Myxococcus xanthus: one gene and its partner. The protein of the gene in region 1 interacts with the protein of each later gene in a pairwise test. Links are inferred from orthologs where the notes say so. Each region holds a gene or a part of one and is shown in the gene's direction. Other genes may lie near its edges.

Region 1 (12,368 bases):
ACCACCCGCGCCATCACCGTGTAGACGCCGGGCGCGGTGAAGGCGTGTGTCAGGGCTGGGCCTCGGCCCAGCGGACGCCCAGTGGGCGCCAGGCGCCACTCCACCACGCCGTCCAGGTTGCCCGCGCCGCCCTCGGCGTGGAAGTCCTGGGCGGTGGCCGCGAAGCGGACGGAGGCGCCGTGGGGTGGGGCCTCGCCTTGCTTCACGAAGATTTCCGCGGGCTCGGGCCGGAGGATGCGCACGCTGGGAGCGCGCGTGGCGCGGACGGTGACGCGCACTGCGGCGGTGGCGGAGACACCCGTGGCGGAGTCCACCGCCGTGCAGCGGAGGCTGTCCTCGCCGGCCACGGACAGGGTTGCCCGCACCACGTCGCCGGCAGGCAGCGGCCCGGACAGGGCGGACGTCCACTGCACCGCGCGCCCCTGGAGCCGCGCGCCACGCTCCGTCATCGCCACGCACTCCAGGCCCAACACCTCGCCGAGGTTGAAGGTGCTGCCCGGGGCGGGGCGCAGCACGGTGGCCACGGGAGCGCCCCGCGCGAGGACGTTCAAGTGGAGTGACGCGCTCGCGGCCAGTCCACCGGCGTCCACCACCGAGGCGGTCAGCCGCTGCTCTCCCGGTTCGCTGAAGGCGAGGGTGGCGCGTGCGCCGCGGGCCAGTTGCCCTTCGACGGAGGACACCCACAGCACGTTGGCGCCCAGCGCGGCGCCGTCCTCCGCATCCTCGACGGAGGCCACGAACTCCACGGCCTGGCCCACTCGCAGCGGGGTGATGTCCAGGGTGGGGCTGACTTCGAGCCGGGGAGGGGTGTTGTGAACCGTCGAAGGATGGCGGGGGGCCGGCTCACAACCCCACGTCGTGACGGTGTACAGGGTGACCAGGATGAGGCGGAGCCGCGGGGTGCCTTGGCTCGCCACGGTGTTACGTCCCGACCTGGCAGACGCGGCCCGCCGATGAAGTCACGCACCACCGGGTGTCCGGGCAGTCACGGTCCGTTGCGCAGGGCACCGTGCAGGCCCCGCTGACACAGCGCCCGCCGGGCAGTCCCAGCTCGTGGCAGTTCGCGTCGTCGGTGCAGGGCGCGTCCATCCGCCGCAGGGCATGGCAGCCCGCGAAGTTCGCGGCATCTGGCAAGCACCGCCCGGACTGGCAGGTGAAGCCCGGCGCGCACCGCGCCGAGTAATCGTCGACCGACAAGGCCTGGGCCGTGGGGGGGGCGTCATCGTCGTCGCCACACCGGGCGACGCACGCGGCGCTTCCTTCGGGCAGCACCTCGCAGTGCGTCCCAGCGGCGCATTGCCAGTCGCCCGTGCAGGGCGCGCACAGGGGACCGGGGCCCTCGCAGCGATTGCCCTTGCACGTCAGGCCCGCGCCGCATTGCGAGTTGCCGAAGCACTCCAGGCACTTCTTGTTCGGCGCGCACACCAGGCCTTCCTCGCAGCCAATCTCTTGGCAGCCCTGTTCGAGGAGCGACTCGTCCGCCTCCAGGTCGACCTTGAGCTCCTTCTTCTCGCCTGGGCCCGCGCAGTCCTCGACCTGGGTGGCCGGAAAGCCCAGGGCCGTCACCGTCACCGTGTAGCAGCCGTCCGGAAGGGGCCCCACGCGCAGCCGCCCCTTCGCGTCCAGCAGCAGCCGCTGGAAGGGCGTGCCCTTCACGGACACCTCCGCCGCGGACAGCCGGAAGCCGTTGGTCGTCTTCACGCGCAGGTCGAGGAAGCCCGCGGGCGTGGGCGCCACCGGTTGTACCTGGACGGACTGGCCTCCCAGCACCTGCACCTGGACGCGGGCGGCCTTTTCGGCCGTGGCGACGATGAAGAGCTCCGCCATCCCCGTGGGGATGTCCTCCAGGGTGAATCGCCCGTCCGCGTCGACATGGCTGCTCACGCCGGGCTGGTCCACCAGCGACACCATGGCCACCGAGGGGTCGCTCTCCGTGAGCTGCCCATGCACGGTGCCCACCCGGAAGGGGGCGTTCTCCAGGTTGCCGCAGCCCGCGGCGCAGCAGGCCAGGAGGGTGGCTACCGCGATGTGAAACGTCGAGCGCATCAGAAACGATATCCCGCGCCGGCCCAGCCACCCGTGAAACCCACGGCCTGCCCCTGCCCATCCACAACGACATACGTCAGCATGAACTGGGCCTGTGACATCAGCTCCAGCCGCTCACCCACCCGCCACACGATGCCGCCCACCACGCCGGGGCTGACGGTGAAGAACCGTTGCCCGTTGGCGGCAGCCTCTACGTCAAAGGACCGCCTGAGGTACAGGCCGGCCACACGCGGCCCCGCGAACAACGTCAGCCGCTCCCAGCGCCACAGGTAGGGAAGGGCCGCTCCGGCAGAGACGGTGGTGTAGCGGAAGGGCACCTCGCTGCCCGGCGTCAGCTGCAGGGCCCGGTTGCCAGTGCTGAAGGCCACGTCGAAGAGCAGTCCGAAATCCTGGAGCGGCTGGTCCTCCAGCCGCAGTGACAGGGCGACTTCGGGGGACATGGGCAGCAGCTCGGTGCGGCTGCGGGCGTCCGCGAAGCTGAAGATGCCGCCCAGCAGCGACAGCGAACGCCGCGGGAAGGCTTCCGCCAGCAGCCGCTCCAGGGGCAGACGGTCCCCCTGTCCCACCTCCACGTCACGGCGCATGAGGACGGCGTCGCCCTTGGTCAGCTCCACCGTCCGCTTGCCGGGTGTCACCGCCGCGCCGCCGGGCAGGTCCGTGCGCGCCTCGCCGTCCACCTTGAGCGTGAAGCCGTCCAGGCGCGGGTTGTAGGAGAACAGCTCGGGGCGGCCCGTCCGGGTGATGCTGCCGGAGAGCACCACGGGGTCCGCGCCCACTTCCAGGATTTCCGCCGACGGCCGCTGCCGCCCCTCGGTGAAGGCGAAGGTGCGGCGGCGTGCGTGGTCATGGGCCTCGGTGGCCGTGACGGCGCCGTCACCATTGCGGTCCGCCGCGCCGCTCAAGCCGTCGATGAGGAAGTGGGTGTAGATGTCGTTGCGCAGGCTCTCGTCCTCTCGCGCCGTCTCACCCCAGTCGCAGGCGGCGAACACCATGGACGCGCGCGACGACTCCTCCAGCGGCCGGGTGTAGAAGCCGGACTTGATGCCCTCCAGCTCCGCCTTCAATTCCTTGGGCAGCAACGACTTGCCGCTGCCGCTGTGGCAGGTGGCCAGCACCAGCATGCGGCGCCGGCTGGCCAGCCCGTCGAACTCCGCCTTCAGCGTGTCCATGCTCAGCGCCGTCTGGGGGATGTCCCGGTATGCCGCGTCGCGGGTGACTAGGTAGCGCCGCAGCTCGCCCTTCGCGTCGCGCGCCAGCGTGCCGTGCGCTGAGAAGTAGACGACCACCACGTCATCGGGGCGGTTCGCCTCCTTCTTGAGCTGCCGGAGCGCCGCGAGGATGGCCTTTCGCGTCGTCTCCTCGCGGCGGGTGAGCACACGCACCTGGTCGAACCCGCCGCGCGCGGGGTCCTTCAGCGCGGCGCCCAAATCACGGGCGTCCTTGCCGGTGTAGCGCAGCTCCTTCCAGCGCGGGTCGTCGAACGAGGCGATGCCCACCAGCAGGGCCATCCGGCGCGGCTTGTAGGCGCTGGACAGCGACGCTTCATCGAGCTTCAGCGGCACCAGTCCGCCCTTCTCCCCGGAGGAGGAGGGCGTCGCGCACGCGGCCAGACAGGCCAGCAGGATGGGAAGGAGTCGCCTCACGTGGAACCGTTCAGGGACGATTCTGGCTGCTTCGCACGCTCACGTCGAACCGGATGATGGCCAGTGAGCCCTGGAGTCCCGCGCCGCTTCTTCCCTCCAACATTTCACCGACCGCCGCGGCCTCGGGCGGCGAACCGGTGGAGCCCACCAGCCACAGCGTCACCGGGCCGGCCTCGCCCGCGAGGCTCACGCCCGCGAGCCCCTGCGGCCCCTGCAGGTCATGGGTGCCCGCGACCAGGGGGAATTGGCCCAGCAGCTCCGGCGCCTCGCCCCGCCGTTGCTCGAAGAGCAGAGCGGTGCCCGCCTCGGTGGCGTGGTAGCGCAGGAGCAGCACATCCGAATCCTTCACCGGGCTGCCCGGGTCCAGGCGCCGCAGTCCTCCCGCGCTGTCGCGTGCCACCACCGACAGCTCCAGGGCGATGCGCGCCAGGCGTCCCTTCTCACCCGTCCATTCCTCCGCCGAGCCTTCCTGGCCGGAGGGACCCGCCCCCCGCATGCGGGGCAGCAACACCACCGCCAGCAGGCACGCGGCAAGACCGCCGGCGATCATTCCCCAGCGCCCGGCCGCGGGCCGATGGGTTCGCAGCGCGCGCCGCACGCGCGCCAGACCCACTTCATCCAGGGGCGGAGCGGACGCGCCGGTTGGAGCGAGCCCCAGCAGCAGCGAGTCCGCCTGACCGTCGAGCAGGCCCGGGCCCGGGTGCGTGGCGAGGAACGCCTCGCAAGTCTCACACGGGTGCGCCAGGTGTCCGGCGAAGTACGCCACGGCCTCGGGCTCTCGGCGGGAAAGGGCGCTCAGTGCGCCATCGTCCAGGTGTTTCATGAACACTCACTCCCACCGGCCGGCGAGGACTCGCCGCAGCAGCTCGCGCTTGATTCGAGACCGGAACCGCTCCAGCCGCATCGTCACCGCGCTTTTTCCCACGCCCAGCTTCTCCGCAATCTCCCGCGCGGACAGCTCACCCTCCACGTAGAAGAGGTGCACCGTCCGTTTCTCCTCGCCCTCGGGCAGCTCCGCGATGAGCCGCCGCACCACCGCGATGTCACGCTCCAGTTGCAGCGCCTCGGGAATGTGGGGGACCGTCTCCGGTTCCGGGTCCGCCACGTCCTCCTCCAGCCGCCGGGTGCTGGACTTCCGCTCCAGCCGCGTCCGGGCCCGGTTTCGGGCAATGGACAGCAGCCATGACTCGAAGGCCCCGGGCTCCTTCAGCCGGGGGAGCGCCCGGAACGCCCGGACGAAGGTCTCCTGGATGACGTCCTCCACCTCGTCGGCGTCCAACTGGGCGAAGCCGCCCACCAGCCGCGTCACCAGGGGACGCGTGCGCCGGTAGAGCTCGCTGTAGGCAGACGCCTCCCCCTGCGATGCCCGCCGCACCCACTCCGTCAGTCCCTCCGACGCAGCCACCTGTCCTCCAGACCCTCGCAAAGACCCGCCGGCCACAGGGCCGGTGGACGCCACCGTCTCCATGGAAGCAGGCGGGCAACCTTTTTCTCGCTGGCACCCGGGGGGGCGCTGGGGGGAAGAATGTCTCCGCGGCCGTTCATTTCAAGAAGGGACACTGCCATGCGCGTCATCAACTTCAACGCCGGCCCGGCCGGACTGCCACTGCCGGCCCTCGAGCGGGCTCGGGACGAACTGATCGACTTCCAGGGCTCCGGCATGTCGGTGATGGAGCACAGCCACCGGGGACGGGAATACGAGGGGGTCCACGACGAAGCCGTCTCCCTGTTGACCCGGCTGCTGGGGATTCCCGACACCCACCAGGTCCTGTTCCTCACCGGCGGCGCCTCCCAGCAGTTCGCCCAGGTGCCGATGAACTTCCTGCCGCCCGGCGCCAGCGCGGACTACCTCATGACGGGCGTGTGGAGCGAGAAGGCCTTCGACGAGGCGAAGTACTACGGCACGCCGCGCGTCGCGGTGAGCACGGCGCGGCCGGACAAGCGCTACACGCGGGTGCCCCGCCAGGATGAGCTGCGCCTCGACTCGAACGCGGCGTATGTCCACCTGACGAGCAACAACACCATCTTTGGCACCCAGTGGCACACCTTCCCGGACGTGGGGAACGTGCCGTTGGTGGCGGACATGAGCTCGGACTTCCTGTGGAAGGGCTTTGATGTCAGCCGCTTCGGCCTCATCTACGCGGGCGCGCAGAAGAACCTGGGGCCCTCCGGCGTGACGCTGGTGGTGGCTGACAAGGCGTTCATCGCGCGGGGCCGGACGGACATTCCGAAGATCTTCCGCTACACCACCCACGCGGAGAACAACTCGCTCTACAACACGCCGCCCACCCTGGCCGTCTACCTGGTGCGCAACGTCCTGGCCTGGGTGCAGTCGGTGGGGGGCCTCGCGCAGCTGGAGCAGTGGAACCGGGAAAAAGCGGCGTTGCTCTATGGGGCCGTGGACCGATACCCGGACTTCTACCGCGCGCCGGTGGAGCGCGAGTCCCGTTCAGTGATGAACGCTGTCTTCCAGTTGCCCTCGGATGCGTTGGATGCGGCCTTCGTCGCTGACGCGAAGCAGCAAGGAATGGTGGGCCTCAAGGGGCACCGGACGGCCGGAGGAATCCGCGTTTCAATGTACAACGCGGTGAGCGTGGAGAATGTGCGCACGCTGGCCGCCTTCATGGACCACTTCGTGAAGACACGCGGGTAGGCTGCGTCCAACCGCACGGATTACCCACACCCGGAGGATTCATGAAAGCCTCGCTGACCGCCGTCGTGCTGTCCCTGATGTTCGCCGTTCCGGCCTTCGCCAAGGAGGTTGCGGGGGTGAAGTACCCGGAGACCGCGTCCGTTGCCGGCAAGGAGCTGAAGCTCAACGGCGTGGGCCTGCGCAGCAAGCTGGTGTTCAAGGTCTATACGGCGGGGCTCTATCTGGAGACGCCGTCCAAGGATGGCGCCGCCATCATCAGCTCGGACCAGATCAAGCGTGTGCGCATGTACATGCTGAGGGATCTGGACAAGAAGACCATCGTCGATGCCATTGGCGACGGCTTCAAGAAGAACGCGGGCTCCAAGCTGCCGGAGCTCCAGCCCAAGCTGGACACCTTCAACGCGGCCATCCCGGACGTGAAGAAGGGTGACGAGCTCATCCTCACGTACATCCCCGGCCAGGGCACGCAGGTGTCCAGCAAGACGGGCAAGGAGATCTCCGTCGAGGGCAAGGACTTCTCCGACGCGCTCTTCTCCGTCTTCGTGGGCAAGAGCCCGGTGGATGGCAGCTTGCGCGACGGCATGCTCGGCAAGGACTGAGCGACACACGCGCGCGCCGCGGATGCCCCGTGTCTCCGAGCGAGGCACGGGGCGTCGTCGTTTCAGGGGCCGGATGCAATGCGTCCACGGCCCGTGCGTACATGAGGAGGGCGGTCGGCCGCTGCGCGAGGGCGGGAGGTCTGATAGCAACCGGAGGGCACGAAGGAGGTCGTCATGGGTATCTGTACGTGGTTGGTGCTGGGTGGCATCGCGGGCTGGCTGGCCAGCATCATCAAGGGCACCAACGCCCGCATGGGCATGTTCGCCAACATCGCCACCGGCATCGTCGGGGCCATGATTGGCGGCTGGGTTTTCAGTCTGATGGGCGGCACCGGGGTGACGGGCTTCAACCTCTGGTCACTGCTGGTGGCGACGGTGGGCTCCGTCATCCTCATCTCCATCGTCCAAGCCATCCGGAAATGACGCCCGCCGCCCGCGTGCGCGCTCAGAAGAGGCTGAGCTGCGGCGTGGGCGGCGGCTTGCGCTCCGGACGCCGGAAGGTGTCCGGGGCGTCCTCGGTGATGTACGAGGCGCGGATGCCCACCTTGCGCGCCGCGGTGTGGAAGAGGCGGTGGATGGTCTCCGCGTAGAGGCCGTCACCGCGCATCCGGTGCTTGAAGCGGCTGTCGTTGAGCTCCCCGCCGCGGGTTTCCCGGATGCGGTGGAGCACCCGTTCCGCGCGCAGGGGCAGCTTCGCGCGCAGCCGCTCCGCGAAGACGTCCTTCACCGGGCCGGGCAGCCGCACCAGGATGTGGTGCGCGCGGGTGGCGCCGGCTTCACGCGCCGCGGCCAGCACGCGGTGGATGTCCTCATCGTTGAGGCCCGGGATGATGGGGGCCACCGACACCGCCACGTCGATGCCCGCCTCGGTGAGCCGGCGGATGGTCAGCAGTCGGCGCATGGGAGAGGCGGCATAGGGCTCCATGGCCCGGGCCAGCTCCGCGTTGTGGAAGGGGAGGCTGATGCTGACCCACAGGCGCGCGTCCCGGGCCAGCCTTTGGAGGACGTCCAAGTCCCGTTCGACGAGCACGCCCTTGGTGATGATGCCCACCGGGTTGCGGTACTCGGCGCAGACCTCCAGGCAGCCTCGCGTCAGCCGCAAGGAGGCCTCCAGCGGCTGGTAGCAGTCGGTGACGCCGCTGAAGACGACGGTTTCACCCTTCCAGGAGGGTTTCTCGAAGGCCTCGCGGAGCAGCTCCGGCGCCCGGGGCTTCACCACCAGCTTCGTCTCGAAGTCGGTGCCCGCGCCCATGTCCAGGTACTGGTGCGTGGGCCGCGCGTAGCAGTACGCGCAGGCGTGGAGGCAGCCCCGGTACGGGTTGACGCTCCAGCTGAAGCCCACGTCCGGGCTGTCGTTGTGCGACAGCACCTGCCGGCTGTGGTCCTCGAAGACCTCCAGCTTGGACGGCGGGATTTCGTCCAGGTACTCCACCGCGGTGCTCGCCCAGGGGTTGGGCGGATTGTCGATGGGACGCGCCTTCATGTGCCCACCGTGGGCCTGAAAGCACGTTCAGTCAAGGGGCGAGCGACAACGAAAAAGGGGAACCCCCTGCAGAGAGTTCCCCCAGTGCATCATCCGGATGGTGGGCAGCTGAAACAGCGCGCTACCAGGTCCAGACGTAGAGCTTGTGGGTGCCGACGGTGCCGCTCGTGTTGCTCACGTAGAGCCGCGCCCCGGGCCACGCGCAGTTGAGGTTCAGGTTGCTGTGCGTCTGGCCGACACCCACGGTACCGGAGATGTTGTTGCTCCCGCAGTACGCGTAATACGACGTGGGGGCGGTACCGACGTTCTGGATGGAGAACGGCGTCACGCCGAACAGCCAGGTCGAGAAATCGCGCGTCTGACCAGCGTCAATCCACGCGGACTCCATGGCCTGCTCCACATCGCTCAGCTCAGGCTGCTGCATGGCCTGCTCGTCCTCCGGCGTGTACTCCCCACCGCAGCCAACGGCAGCTAGAGACAGCAGACCCACAACTCCCAACGTATTGAGCTTCTTCATGACTTCCCCCTCATTGCGAGTTGTCTCCGAATTGGAGACACGCGGTGTGTATGGGGGTTTTCACTTAGTGTAAATGGTGTGTTTCTGACACCCGGTGGGTTGAAACGGATTGCGTCGCTGGATGACGCATTGCGGTGTCTGTGTCATCGACGGAACGACCCGGCCCTATCAGGTGAAAGGGCCGGGCGCTGGGAGCCCACGGAGACGAAGGCTAACGACAGACGGAGTAGAAGTCCGTCACGGCAGAACGCCGTCTGCCGTCCGGAGATGTGTGCCGTCTCGTAACAACTACAGGACTTGACGCCGGCCAACCGCGTGAGGCTCGCGTCTGAATAGAAGTCAATCCAGTACGAATCGTTGCCTCAGAAGGGCAGCGCATCCTCGCCCATGCTCGCATCTGCTCCACCAGCCTACCAGAAGCAGTCCAGCGGACAGGACTCCACCCACGATGTCCTTGGCCTGAATGTACGCCTGCTTGACCGGGGGGCCTCATCTTCCCGGCTGGGGAATCCTAGCATCAAGCGCATGCGGGCCGCGTTGTGATTCCCTACCGCATGGGGCAGCGCCGGATCTCCTAGCTCCTCCTTGTCACGTATGTTGAGCGGCGACTTGGCATCAATCAGCAGCCGTGCTGTTTCAATCGAATCGTTGAACATGGCGACTGCCAGTGACGTGAGGCCGAGAACGTCAAACTGCGAAAGGGCTGCGTGTCCATCTTTCTTGAGTAGAGTTCTCGATGCTCCCGCTTCTTGTCGCGCGATGAATCGATGTTCCAGAACCCGTCCTGGAGTTCTCATTTGCAAGGAGCGCTCCTTGGGAGAGTAGATATTTGACGAGTTTCGTTGATGTTTGAACTCCTGCTCCGACTGCGACGGACTCCGTTAGGGGTTTTTCACCGTATTCGTCGGCTGCATTCACATCTGCTCCGTCGCGAACTGCCTCGCTTGCTTCCTGGAGAGAGTTCCATGTGGACCGCCTCATTGTGGGTGCTGAATGGCACTTCAAAGAATGCAGCGTCGCGCCTGGAGAGGTCACGCCCGCAGATACGCGAGCATGGCGTCCTTTCCACCCGTGGCCAGTACGTAGGGCGTGCCCGGTGCGATGAGGCCCTTGCGTGCAGCGACACCGTTCACCGCATCCTGGGCATGGGTGAGCTGCATGCCGGCACCACCGCCGCCGAGGACGAGGGGCGCCCCCATCTTGAGGTCGAGCACCACTACCCGGCGTCGAGCGGGACGGGGCTCCGCCATGTCCACGACGACGAAGTCTCCGGCGAAGCGGCGCTGGTCACAGCGGAAGACCCACAGGTTCCGCTTGCGATTGAGCAGCTCTCGTACGAAGGGCTTCTCGTCGCTTTTCAGGGCATAGCGCTCTGAGAGGAGGGCGGCGGTGGAGAGTGGATAGCCTTCCTCCTTGGAGAGAAGCAGCGCCCACGGGTTCGCATGCCGGAGCAGCGGCAGTGAAACGGGAAGGACGATGGGCGGCTCGCGAGGCATCCGTGGGCGTGCTCGACGAGCGAGGTCGCTCGGGTCGGACAAGTATTTGAACACCTTGCTGCAAGGTGGGTCCAATCCATGAAGACGTTCGAGAACAAGGTCGTTCTGGTGACGGGTGGCAACCCGGGCATCGGTCGAGCGGCGGCGCTCGACTTCGCGCGAGAGGGCACCCGCGTCGTCGTCACCGGCCATTCGATGATTACGGATGGCGGCGTCAGCTCGCTCTTGCGCTGAGGGGTAGGGCGCCGGGCATCAAGCAGGTCTCATGGAACTGGGGCTATGCTGTCACATCATGATCTGCCAAGCCTGCGCTCGGCTCCGTGACGTGGCCTCGGGGGCCATGTGTCAGGAGTGTGGTGCCCCGCTCGTGCCCGCCACCGAGCCGAATCTCGACGCACTCGTCAGGGAGAGCCTGCGGCGTCACATCGAAGGCTGGCAGGCCAGCGCGCTCATCGATGTCGTCACCGCGGCCCGGCTCGCAGAGTCCCTCACGCATGGCGCGGATGGCCTTGACCCCGGAGCGCCGAAGGCCGAGGAGGGCGAGCAGGCACCCGCCCAGGACTTCTTCGAAGCGAAGGCGGTCCCTCCCGTGGACGCGGCGACCCGCGCGGAGGCCTGGGCGGATGGCGTCGCGACCTCGCTTCGCAACGGGGGAGAATGGCGGCTGTGGGGCTGGGGTGCGGCGCTCGCGCGCTCGTTGGACGAAGCCGCGAAGGCGGAGCGGGAGCAGAAGGCGCGCAAGCGTCGTGGGCTCCGGCCTGGCTCGGAGGCGGGAGAGGACGACCTGGGCGCGGCGCTGGATTCCGGGCAGACGTACTTCGACCGGGATGCGTCAGGCCCGCTCAGCGGAGGGCTCGAGGCCGTCGTGGCGCTCGATGCACGGCCGGAGAGCACTCCCCGGTTCCAGGAGTTCATCTGGTGGTTCCTCGGCGCGATGCTGGTGCTGGGCGGCTCGCTCATGGGCGTGCGCGAGGCCTGGCGCGCGCTTGGTGGCGTCCCGCGCCAGCTCCTCGTCACGGGCGCCCTGTGGGGGTACCACGCGGCCTTCATCGGGCTCGGTGTGTTCCTGTCCCGGCGCTCCATGCCGGTCGGCCGCGTGCTCGCGGGCATTGGCCTCGCGTTGCTCCCCGTCGCCTTCATCGCGCTGTCGTCACTGTTCGCCCTGTCATCTGGGCTCGGTGCCTCGGTGGCGCTTGGCGTCGCCGCGCTGGGCCTGGTGCCGCTGAGGGCGGCGGGACGGCTGCTGCATGGCACTTCCGCCGCGGCCCTGGGGTTGGCGCTCCTGCCTTCGCTGCTCGCGGGGCTTCCACTGATGGCGCTCGAGGACGCGCCCTGGCTGCGCACGCTCTGTGCCTCCGTGGGTGTCCTGGCCCTGGCCGCCACTGTATGGCGCGCACGGAAGGCGACGGAGGGAAACACGGCGCTCGTCAGCGCGAGCGCCGCGCTCTATGGCGCGCTGTGGCTCGCCGTCTTCTGTGTGGTGAGCGCACCGTCGGGCTTCGACGCCCTGGAGCCAGGTAGCGCTCTGTTCGCGGGCCTCACGCTGTGGGCCCAGGCCCTGGCCACCGTCATCGCCGTGGCCGCGACCACCGACGCCGCTCGCGAGGCCCATCCGCGCGTGAGTCCGGTGCTGGAGATTGTGGCCTACGCGGTGCTCGCCAGTGGCGCGGTCGTGGGCGCGCTGGGTGCGTTCTCCATCGAGCCGGGAGGGGACTTCCAGGTCGACTTTGCCTCGGCGCTCGCGCCACTCATCGCGGCGGGTGTCTTCTTCCTGCTGGAGCCACGGCGGGGGGCCCTGGTCCACCTCATGGTGATGACGACGCTCCTCGCCGGAGCCTTGTCCGCTCGCACGCAGGCGCCGACGGAGCCGGGCTGGTGGGTATTCGGCGGCACGGTGGCGACCGCGGGCTTGATGCTCCTGGCGCGTTGGA
Region 2 (7,778 bases), 4.9 Mb from region 1 along the record:
AGAAGGCCTCTTCGAAGAAGTCCCCCACGTCGAAGTCGTCGCGGACGCAGGCGGAGAAGCTCGTCTCCATTCCCGAAGACCTCGTGCTGGCGCCCCAGGTGGAGGCGCCGCGCCAGCCGACGGGGAAGGACCAGTCCCGGGGCCGCTCCGCGTCCAGCGGCGTGAAGGAGCTGACCTGGAAGGAGTTCGACCGCGCGGTCCAGCAACTGGCGGGTTCCATCCAGGAGACCTTTGAACCCCAGGTGGTCGTCGGCGTGGCCCACGGCGGCGTCTTCGTGGGCGGCGCGCTGGCGGGGGCGCTCGGTTGTCCGTTCTTCCCCGTGCGCATCAGTCGCCGCAGCAGGGACCGGGGCAGCTCCACGCCTCGCACCTCGAAAACGCCGCAGCTCGCTGGGGAGATGCCCGCGGAGCTGAAGGGCCGTCGCGTGTTGATTGTGGACGACGTGGCCTCCAGCGGTGACACGTTGGAGCTGGCCACCGCCCTGGCGCGCGAGGCGGGCGCGAAGAAGGTGGCCACCGCGTGCCTGATGACCAAGCCTGGTGGCTTCTCGCCGGACTACTCCGCGCTCTCCAGCGCCTCGCTCATGGTCTTCCCCTGGGACTACGAGCCTTCCACCGGCGACGCGCGCTTCGACGAGGACCCGGACAAGGCTGGCGCATGAGCCTTGGCGCGGTGACGCCATGATTGTCGGGACGGCGGGCCACATCGACCATGGCAAGACGTCCCTGGTGAAGGTGCTCACCGGCATCGACACCGACCGGCTCAAGGAAGAGAAGCGCCGCGGCATCACCCTGGAGCTGGGTTTCGCCCACCTGACGCTGGATGACGGCACCGTGGCCGGCGTGGTGGATGTTCCGGGCCACGAGCGCTTCGTGAAGGCCATGGCCGCCGGCGCCGGCGGCGTGGACATGGTGGTGCTGGTGGTGGCCGCGGACGAGGGCGTGATGCCCCAGACGCGCGAGCACCTGGACATCTGCCGGCTGCTGGGCGTGCGGGCCGGCGTCATCGCCCTCACCAAGTCGGACACGCTGGCGGAGCTGGGCCCGGAGTGGCGCGCGCTGGTGGAGGCCGACCTGGCCGCGCTCACCGTGGGGACCTTCCTGGAGTCGGTGCCCGTGGTGGCTTGCTCCGCCAGAACGGGGGAAGGGTTGGACGCGCTGCGCGCCGCGCTCACCCGGGCCGCGGAGGCGCTGCCCGAGCGGCCTTCGGAGGGGCCCGCCTTCCTGCCGGTGGATCGCGTGTTCACCATCAAGGGCTTTGGCACGGTGGTGACGGGCACGCTGCTGTCGGGAGCGCTGTCGGTGGATGACGCGGTATCGCTTCTGCCCGGACTGCCCGGTCCGCTGCGCGTGCGCGGGGTGCAGCGGCATGGCGACGCGGTGTCCGCCGTGGAGGCGGGACAGCGCGCGGCGGTGAACCTCACCGGCGTGGAGCCGGAGGCGTTGCACCGGGGCATGGTGCTGGTGCGCGCGGGCGAGCTGTCGGAGACGCGCATGCTCGACGTCGAGTTGACGCTGCTGCCCGCGGCTCCGTCCCCGTTGCCTCGTCGCTCGAAGCTGCTGCTGCACCTGGGCACCGCGCAGGTGGAGGCCACGGTGGCGCTGTTGGATGTGGAGCGACTGGAGCCCGGCGAGACGACGCTGGCGCAGCTGCGCCTGGGCACCTCCGTGGGTGCGTTGGTGGGCCAGCGCTTCATCCTGCGCGGCGCGCGAGCCCTTCCGGGACGAGGCGCCACGGTGGCGGGAGGCCGCATCCTGTCCATCTCCCCGCCGAAGCGGCGCAAAGGCGGCGCGTCGGCGGTGGTGCCCCTGCTGGAGGCGGACCCGGCGGGGCAGGTGGCCTGGCTGCTACGGCAGGCGGGCTATCGCGGGCTGACGCAGCCGGAGCTGTTCGGCCGCTCGGCGCTAGGGCCTCGGGTCCTCACGCGCGCGCTGGAGTTGTTGGGCGCGCGGGGCGGCGCGCTCCTCATCGACCGGGAGCGGCGGCTGTACCTCTCCGGCGATGTCTTCGAGGCGTTGCAGGGCCGCGCCCTGTCGCTGCTGGCCACCTTCCATGAGCGCGAGCCCCTGCGCGAAGGCCTGTCCCGCGAGGAGCTGCGGCGGCGGCTGTCCTCCGCGCTGGACGCGCGGGCGTTTCTGCGGGTGTTGCAGGTCCTGGTGGAAGGAGGCCGGGTGGAGTTGGAGCGGGACGTGGTGCGCCTCAAGGGGCGCGGCCGCACGTTGAGCCTGGGGGACACCGCCGCTCGGGCGCGGCTGGCGGCAGAGCTGTCCGCCGCGGCCCTGGCGCCTCCCTCGCTTCCCGAACTGGAGCAGAAGCTCCAGCTTCCCGCCTCCCGGCTGCGTGAGCTGTTGGGCGTCATGGTGGTGGAGGGGGCGGCGGTGCGCGTCTCGGAGGGCTTGTGGTTCGCGGCCGGGGCGCTGGCGTCCCTGCGCGAGCGCCTGGTTGCCCACCTGCGCGAGAAGAAGGAGATTACCACCCAGGATTTCAAGGAGATGGTGGGGCAAAGCCGCAAGTTCGTCATCCCCTTGTCCGAATACTTCGACCGGGAGAAGGTCACGCTCCGGGTAGGAGAGAAGCGGGTGCTGCGTCGCGGATGAGTACCAAGCGCTACAGCGAGGCGGAGCTTCGCGCCCTCATCGACACCTTCCGCAACCCCATGCTGGCGGTGGTGGATGGAGGGGTGCTCGTGGCCAATGACGCGTATGTCGCGTTGCTCGGCCTGCAACGCGCCCAGGTGGAGGGCCGCTCCGTCATGGACTTCATCCAGCCAGAGGACCGCAGCCGCGTGGTCGAGCGCTACTGGCGGGTGGAGGCCGGTGCGCCGCTCCATGAAGGCTCCCAGCTCTTCCAGGTCCCCTGCGCGGATGGCGTGGCGCGCGAGGTGGCCGTCACCGCGTCCCGCTTCGTGTTGGAGCGCGGGGGAGGGGGCCTGCTGCTCAACTGCGTGCCCATGGAGAACCGGCCGCCGGAGATGTCGGTGGCCGAGCGGCTGGTGGAGACGTCCGCGGGGCTGGTGTCCGCGCACTCGGAGAACGCCGTCCGCCGCGTCGCCTTGAAGGGACTGGAGGCCGCGGGCTTCCGGGCCCGGTTGCTGCGCTGGGAGGGCGAGGGCTTGCTGTCCCGGGACGGGGAGCCACTGCCGGAGGATGCGCGCCTGGGGCTGGAATCGCTCGCGGACGGGCGCCCCGTCTTCGGCGGCGCGGACCAGGCCGCTCCCAGCCACGTCTACCTGCCCGTGGGCGGCCCCCAGGCCGAGGTGCTGTGGGTGGAGGGCCAGTGGGTGGCGCCGCATCACGGCTCGGTGTTGATGCTCTTCGCCAAGGTGGTGGGCGCCGCGCTGGCGGACGCGCGCGTGCAGGCGGAGAGCGCGCGCAGTCGCTGGGAGATGGAAGCGGTGGCGCAGGTGGCGCGCTTCGTCGCGCAGCCGTCTCCACCCACGCAGGAGGACTTCCTGGAGCGCGTCGCGTCGCTGCTCCAGGCGGACGCCGCTGCGCTGCATCTCTCGACGCCTCCCGAAGTCACGCTGACGCTGTCCTCCCACGTGGGCTTTCAGGACACGGCGGACGCGCGCCGGCTCACAGGTGTTCTGTCGTGTGGCGCGGAGGGCGCGCTGTCCTCGTCCGCGGACGAGGCTCCACTGGCGGAGCAGTCCGGAGGGCGGTTGGGGGCGGGCGCGGCGGTGTGTCTGATTCGCGGCGGCGAGGTGTGCGGGATGCTCCAGGTGCTGCGCGCGCCGGGGAGGCCCTTCGACGAACGGGACCTGCGCCTGCTGGGCACGCTGTCTGAGTTGCTGGTGACGCTGCTGGAGCAGCGCCGGCTGCGGGCCGAGTCCTCGCGCCAGTTGGCCGAGACGCGCCTCTTGCTGGACCTGGCACGCACCACGTCCGGCGTGCTGGAGACGTCGAGCATCCTGGACGTGGCCGCCGACTTCCTCGTCCGCCTGCTGGACGTGTCCAACTGCTACATCCTGCTGTACGACGAGGGCGCCCGGCTGCTGCGCGGCGCCGCGGCCTCCATCGCGCACCGCGACTACTTCCGCACGGTGGTGCTGCCCCTCCATGGAGACGGCCTGGCGGCGCGCGTGGCGCGTGAGCGCAGGCCCATCGCGGTGGAGGACGTGTCCGCCGCGGACGGAGGCTTCAACCCGGAGCTCGCGCACCGCTTCGACGAGAAGGCACTGCTGGCGCTGCCGCTCACCTCGCGCGAGGAGCTCATCGGCGTGGTGGTGGTGGACGACACGCGGGGCCCGCGCGCCTTCGGTCCGGAGCTCATCGAGCTGGCGGAGGCCACGTGTGGCCAACTGGCGTTGTCCATCGCCAACGCGCGCCTGTACGAGTCACTGTGGGCCAGCTACGCGGAGCTGGCCGCCACGCGCGCGGAGATGGTGAAGCGCGAGCGGCTGGCCGCGCTGGGCGAGCTGTCCGCGATTGTCGCCCACGAGGTGCGCAACCCGCTGGGCGTCATCTTCAACGCGGTGGCCTCGCTGCGCCGGCTGTTGGTGCCGGGCGGCGACGCGGCCATGTTGCTGGACATCCTGGGGGAGGAGAGCGACCGGCTCAATCGCATCGTCGGCGACCTGCTGGACTACACGCGTCCCAGGGACCCGGTGCTCCAGCAGGAGGACCTGGGACGCGTGCTCCAGGATTCGCTGGAGGCCGCGCGGATGCAGGGCGGCGGCGCGGACCGCTCCATCCGCATCCAATCCGACGTGGAGCCCGGCCTGCCGCCGGTACCCATGGACCGTCGCCTCATCCGACAGGCGCTGGTCAACGTGGCGGTCAACGCCATCCAGTCCATGCCGCAGGGTGGACTCGTGCAGGTTCGCGCGCGCCGTGAAGCCCACGCGGGGCGCGAGCAGCTGCGCATCGACGTGGTGGACCAGGGCCCGGGCATCCCCGCCGAGCTGCTCCACCGCGTCTTCGAGCCGTTCTTCACCACCAAGGCCCAGGGCACCGGCCTGGGGCTGGCCGTCGTCAGGCGCATCCTCGAGGAGCACCGGGGCGAAATCGCCGTGGACAGCATCCCGGGGCGCGGTACCACCTTCACCTTCCGGCTGCCGTTCTCGCAGCCTCCGTCCTTCCCATGACCGACGCGAACACTCCGCCGACCCGAGGAAGGCTCCTCGTCGTGGACGACCAGCGCAACATGCGCGCCACCACCGCCCTGTTGCTGCGGGCGGAGAACTACACCGTCTTCGAGGCCGCCACCGGCGAGGAGGCCCTGGCCCAGCTCGCCAGCGGCAGCATCGACCTGCTGCTGACGGACCTGAAGATGGAGCCCATGGACGGGCTCACGCTCCTGCGGCGCGCGCTGGAGGTGGCACCCCGGCTCCAGGTCATCATGATGACGGCCTTCGGCTCCATCGAGAGCGCCGTGGAGGCCATGCGCCTGGGGGCCTACGACTACGTCACCAAGCCCTTCAAGGAGAGCGAGCTGCGCTACCGCGTGGAGCGCGCCCTGGAGCGCGCGCGCCTGCTGCGCGACGTGGACAACCTCACCACCGACTTCAACCAGCGCCACGGCTTGTCCGCCCTGGTGGGGCGCAGCTCCGCCATGCGCGAGCTCACCACGCGGCTGATGCGCGTGGCGCAGAGCGACGCCACCGTCCTCATCCAGGGCGAGAGCGGCACGGGCAAGGAGCTGGTGGCGCGCGCGCTCCATGCGCACAGCCGCCGCAAGGCCCGCTCCTTCGTGCCCGTCAACTGCGCGGCCATCAGCGAGTCATTGCTGGAGAGTGAGCTGTTCGGCCACGCCAAGGGCGCCTTCACCGGCGCGGTGAAGTCCCGCCGGGGCCTCTTCGAGGAGGCGGACGGCGGCACGCTCTTCATCGACGAGGTGACGGAGACCAGCCCCACCTTCCAGTCCAAGCTGCTGCGCGCGCTGCAAGAGGGAGAGGTCCGCCGCGTCGGTGAGTCCACCGCGCTGCGCGTGGATGTGCGCATCGTCGCCGCCACCAACCGGGACATCGAGCTGGAGGTGCGCGACAAGCGCTTCCGGCAGGACCTCTACTACCGCCTCAACGTGGTGGCCCTCCGCGTGCCGCCATTGCGCGAGCGCCTGGAGGACGTGCCCGCGCTGGCGGAGCACTTCCTGGAGCGGGCCAATGCCCGCAGCCCCAACCCCAAGCGCCTGTCCGCCGCCGCCGTGGCACACCTGATGAGCTACGGCTTCCCCGGCAACGTGCGCGAGCTGGAGAACCTGGTGGAGCAGGCCGCAGCGCTCGCGGAGGGCGATGAGCTGCTGCCCGAGGACTTCCCCGTGCGGCAGGGCCGCATGACGCCGGCCCATGGCACCCCCAGCGTCGCCTTCCTGGACGGGCAGGGCGGGGCGCTCGGGCGCAACGCCAGCGCGGGGCCCACGCTGGCCCAGGTGGTGGAGGAGGCGGAGCGCCACGCCATCACCCAAGCCCTGGAGCGGCACGGGGTGGACCTGGCGCGCGTCGCCGATGAACTCGGCGTTTCCTCCACCACCCTCTGGCGGAAGATGAAGCGGCTCAACCTGCGTCCGCCCAGCGAACTGGCCCGGGAATAGCCCTGGAGTCGGGGGAAGGCTCACCCATGTAACTTTCCCGCGGCCATGGATTCAGATCCGAAATGGACGGGTTCATAGGTGAAAAAGGCAAGTGTCTGAATTTACTCGTCTTTTTCACTTCTGAAACTCCATTGCAGCCATGAAATGGAGCGGTGGGGCAGGGGGAGCGTCAGTTAGTTCTTCAAGTGCTTGAGAAAACTAGAGTTTCTCCCCGCGAGGCGGCTGGCACGGCGACTGCTAAAGGAACACGCGGGACACATCGAAGCGAGGCTGAAGGCGGTTCCCCCCCACCCCTTCAGCACTTCCGGTGAGTCACCTTGAGAAGACCCGCGGCCCGGCACCTCTTTGGGGTGTCGGGCCGCCTTCTTTTCCGCGTCTGTAAGCCGAGCCAGTTCGCGACGAAGGGAAGCGCAGGTGGGTTCAACTGAATCTCAGTGGGTGCTGCGTCCTGGCCGGCCGGAAGACCACGCTGTCTTCGCCCGGCTCTTTCTTGAACTTGGGGTGGATGATCCCCCTCCCTCCGAGCCCGTGTGGGCGGCGGAACTCGCCCGACTCTCCCTGGTTGCGGAGGGCCCCCAGGGCGTGGCGGCCTATTCCGTGATGAAGGCCCTGGGGGACTTCGGGTTCGTGTTGCAGTTGGTGGTGGCGCCGTCCGCCCGGGGGCAGGGCCTGGGGCGCCGGATGATGTCGCACCTGGCCAACCACCTGCGCGCACAAGGATGTACCCGCTGGGGCCTCAACGTGAAGCGGGACAACGTGCCCGCGCTCGCGCTCTACACCTCGCTGGGCATGCGGCCGGCGCGCGAGGCCACCACGTTGCGGGTGACGCGGGCGCACCTGGCGGCGCTCCCCCCCGCGTCACCGGACGGGGCCGTGGTGCCGGTGTCGCTGGAGGACTGCGGCGCGCTGACGGAGGCCTTCGGGATGATTCCCGGCAAACTGGCGGGCTTCGCGGCCAGTGACTCGCACCGGCTGCTGGGGCTCGTCGACCCCCAAACACCTGCACGCCGGTGGTTGGGGATGATGGACCTGCGCGCCTCCATGCCTCTCTTGTATCCCTTCTTCGCGGTGTCTCCCGCGCATGCGCGGACCCTGCTCGAAGATGCCTTCGCGCGCCTGGGTGAGAGCGTGTCCTCGCTGAATGTCTCGGTGACGGATGACGCGCCTCTGGTTCACCTGCTCCGCGAAGCGGGAGCACAGACGCGCCTCGATACGCTGGAGCTTCGCGGCCCACTGGTGGACGCGG

What was found.
Region 2: the proteins of serC (region 1) and selB interact in binary tests that used the Escherichia coli proteins (3 or more experiments, as listed by UniProt). The link is inferred for Myxococcus xanthus from one-to-one orthologs.

Annotation. Positions count from the first base shown.
Region 1 is NZ_CP017174.1:6,245,852-6,258,219, reverse strand. Bases 4,396-7,297 are described here. They hold serC (3-phosphoserine/phosphohydroxythreonine transaminase), read left to right. Parts: upstream 4,396-5,253; coding sequence 5,254-6,342; downstream 6,343-7,297. Other genes in these bases: BHS09_RS25400 (GlsB/YeaQ/YmgE family stress response membrane protein), read left to right, coding at 7,116-7,297; BHS09_RS25405 (chalcone isomerase family protein), read left to right, coding at 6,384-6,941; BHS09_RS25415 (RNA polymerase sigma factor), read right to left, coding at 4,519-5,094; BHS09_RS25420 (hypothetical protein), read right to left, coding at 4,396-4,512. Outside these bases: BHS09_RS25435 (hypothetical protein), read right to left, coding at 1-917; BHS09_RS25430 (carboxypeptidase-like regulatory domain-containing protein), read right to left, coding at 922-2,046; BHS09_RS25425 (caspase family protein), read right to left, coding at 2,046-3,689; more of BHS09_RS25420, read right to left, coding at 3,700-4,395; more of BHS09_RS25400, read left to right, coding at 7,298-7,364; BHS09_RS25395 (PA0069 family radical SAM protein), read right to left, coding at 7,387-8,424; BHS09_RS25390 (hypothetical protein), read right to left, coding at 8,546-8,941; BHS09_RS25385 (hypothetical protein), read right to left, coding at 9,973-10,437; BHS09_RS25380 (SDR family NAD(P)-dependent oxidoreductase), read left to right, coding at 10,516-10,671; BHS09_RS25375 (hypothetical protein), read left to right, coding at 10,730-12,368. UniProt on the Escherichia coli protein: Catalyzes the reversible conversion of 3-phosphohydroxypyruvate to phosphoserine and of 3-hydroxy-2-oxo-4-phosphonooxybutanoate to phosphohydroxythreonine. Is involved in both pyridoxine and serine biosynthesis.
Region 2 is NZ_CP017174.1:1,320,246-1,328,023, forward strand. What follows is about bases 214-3,139. They hold selB (selenocysteine-specific translation elongation factor), read left to right. Parts: upstream 214-681; coding sequence 682-2,598; downstream 2,599-3,139. Other genes in these bases: BHS09_RS05640 (phosphoribosyltransferase), read left to right, coding at 214-662; BHS09_RS05650 (ATP-binding protein), read left to right, coding at 2,595-3,139. In the rest of the region: more of BHS09_RS05640, read left to right, coding at 1-213; more of BHS09_RS05650, read left to right, coding at 3,140-5,087; BHS09_RS05655 (sigma-54-dependent transcriptional regulator), read left to right, coding at 5,084-6,532; BHS09_RS05660 (GNAT family N-acetyltransferase), read left to right, coding at 7,034-7,778. UniProt on the Escherichia coli protein: Translation factor necessary for the incorporation of selenocysteine into proteins. It probably replaces EF-Tu for the insertion of selenocysteine directed by the UGA codon. SelB binds GTP and GDP.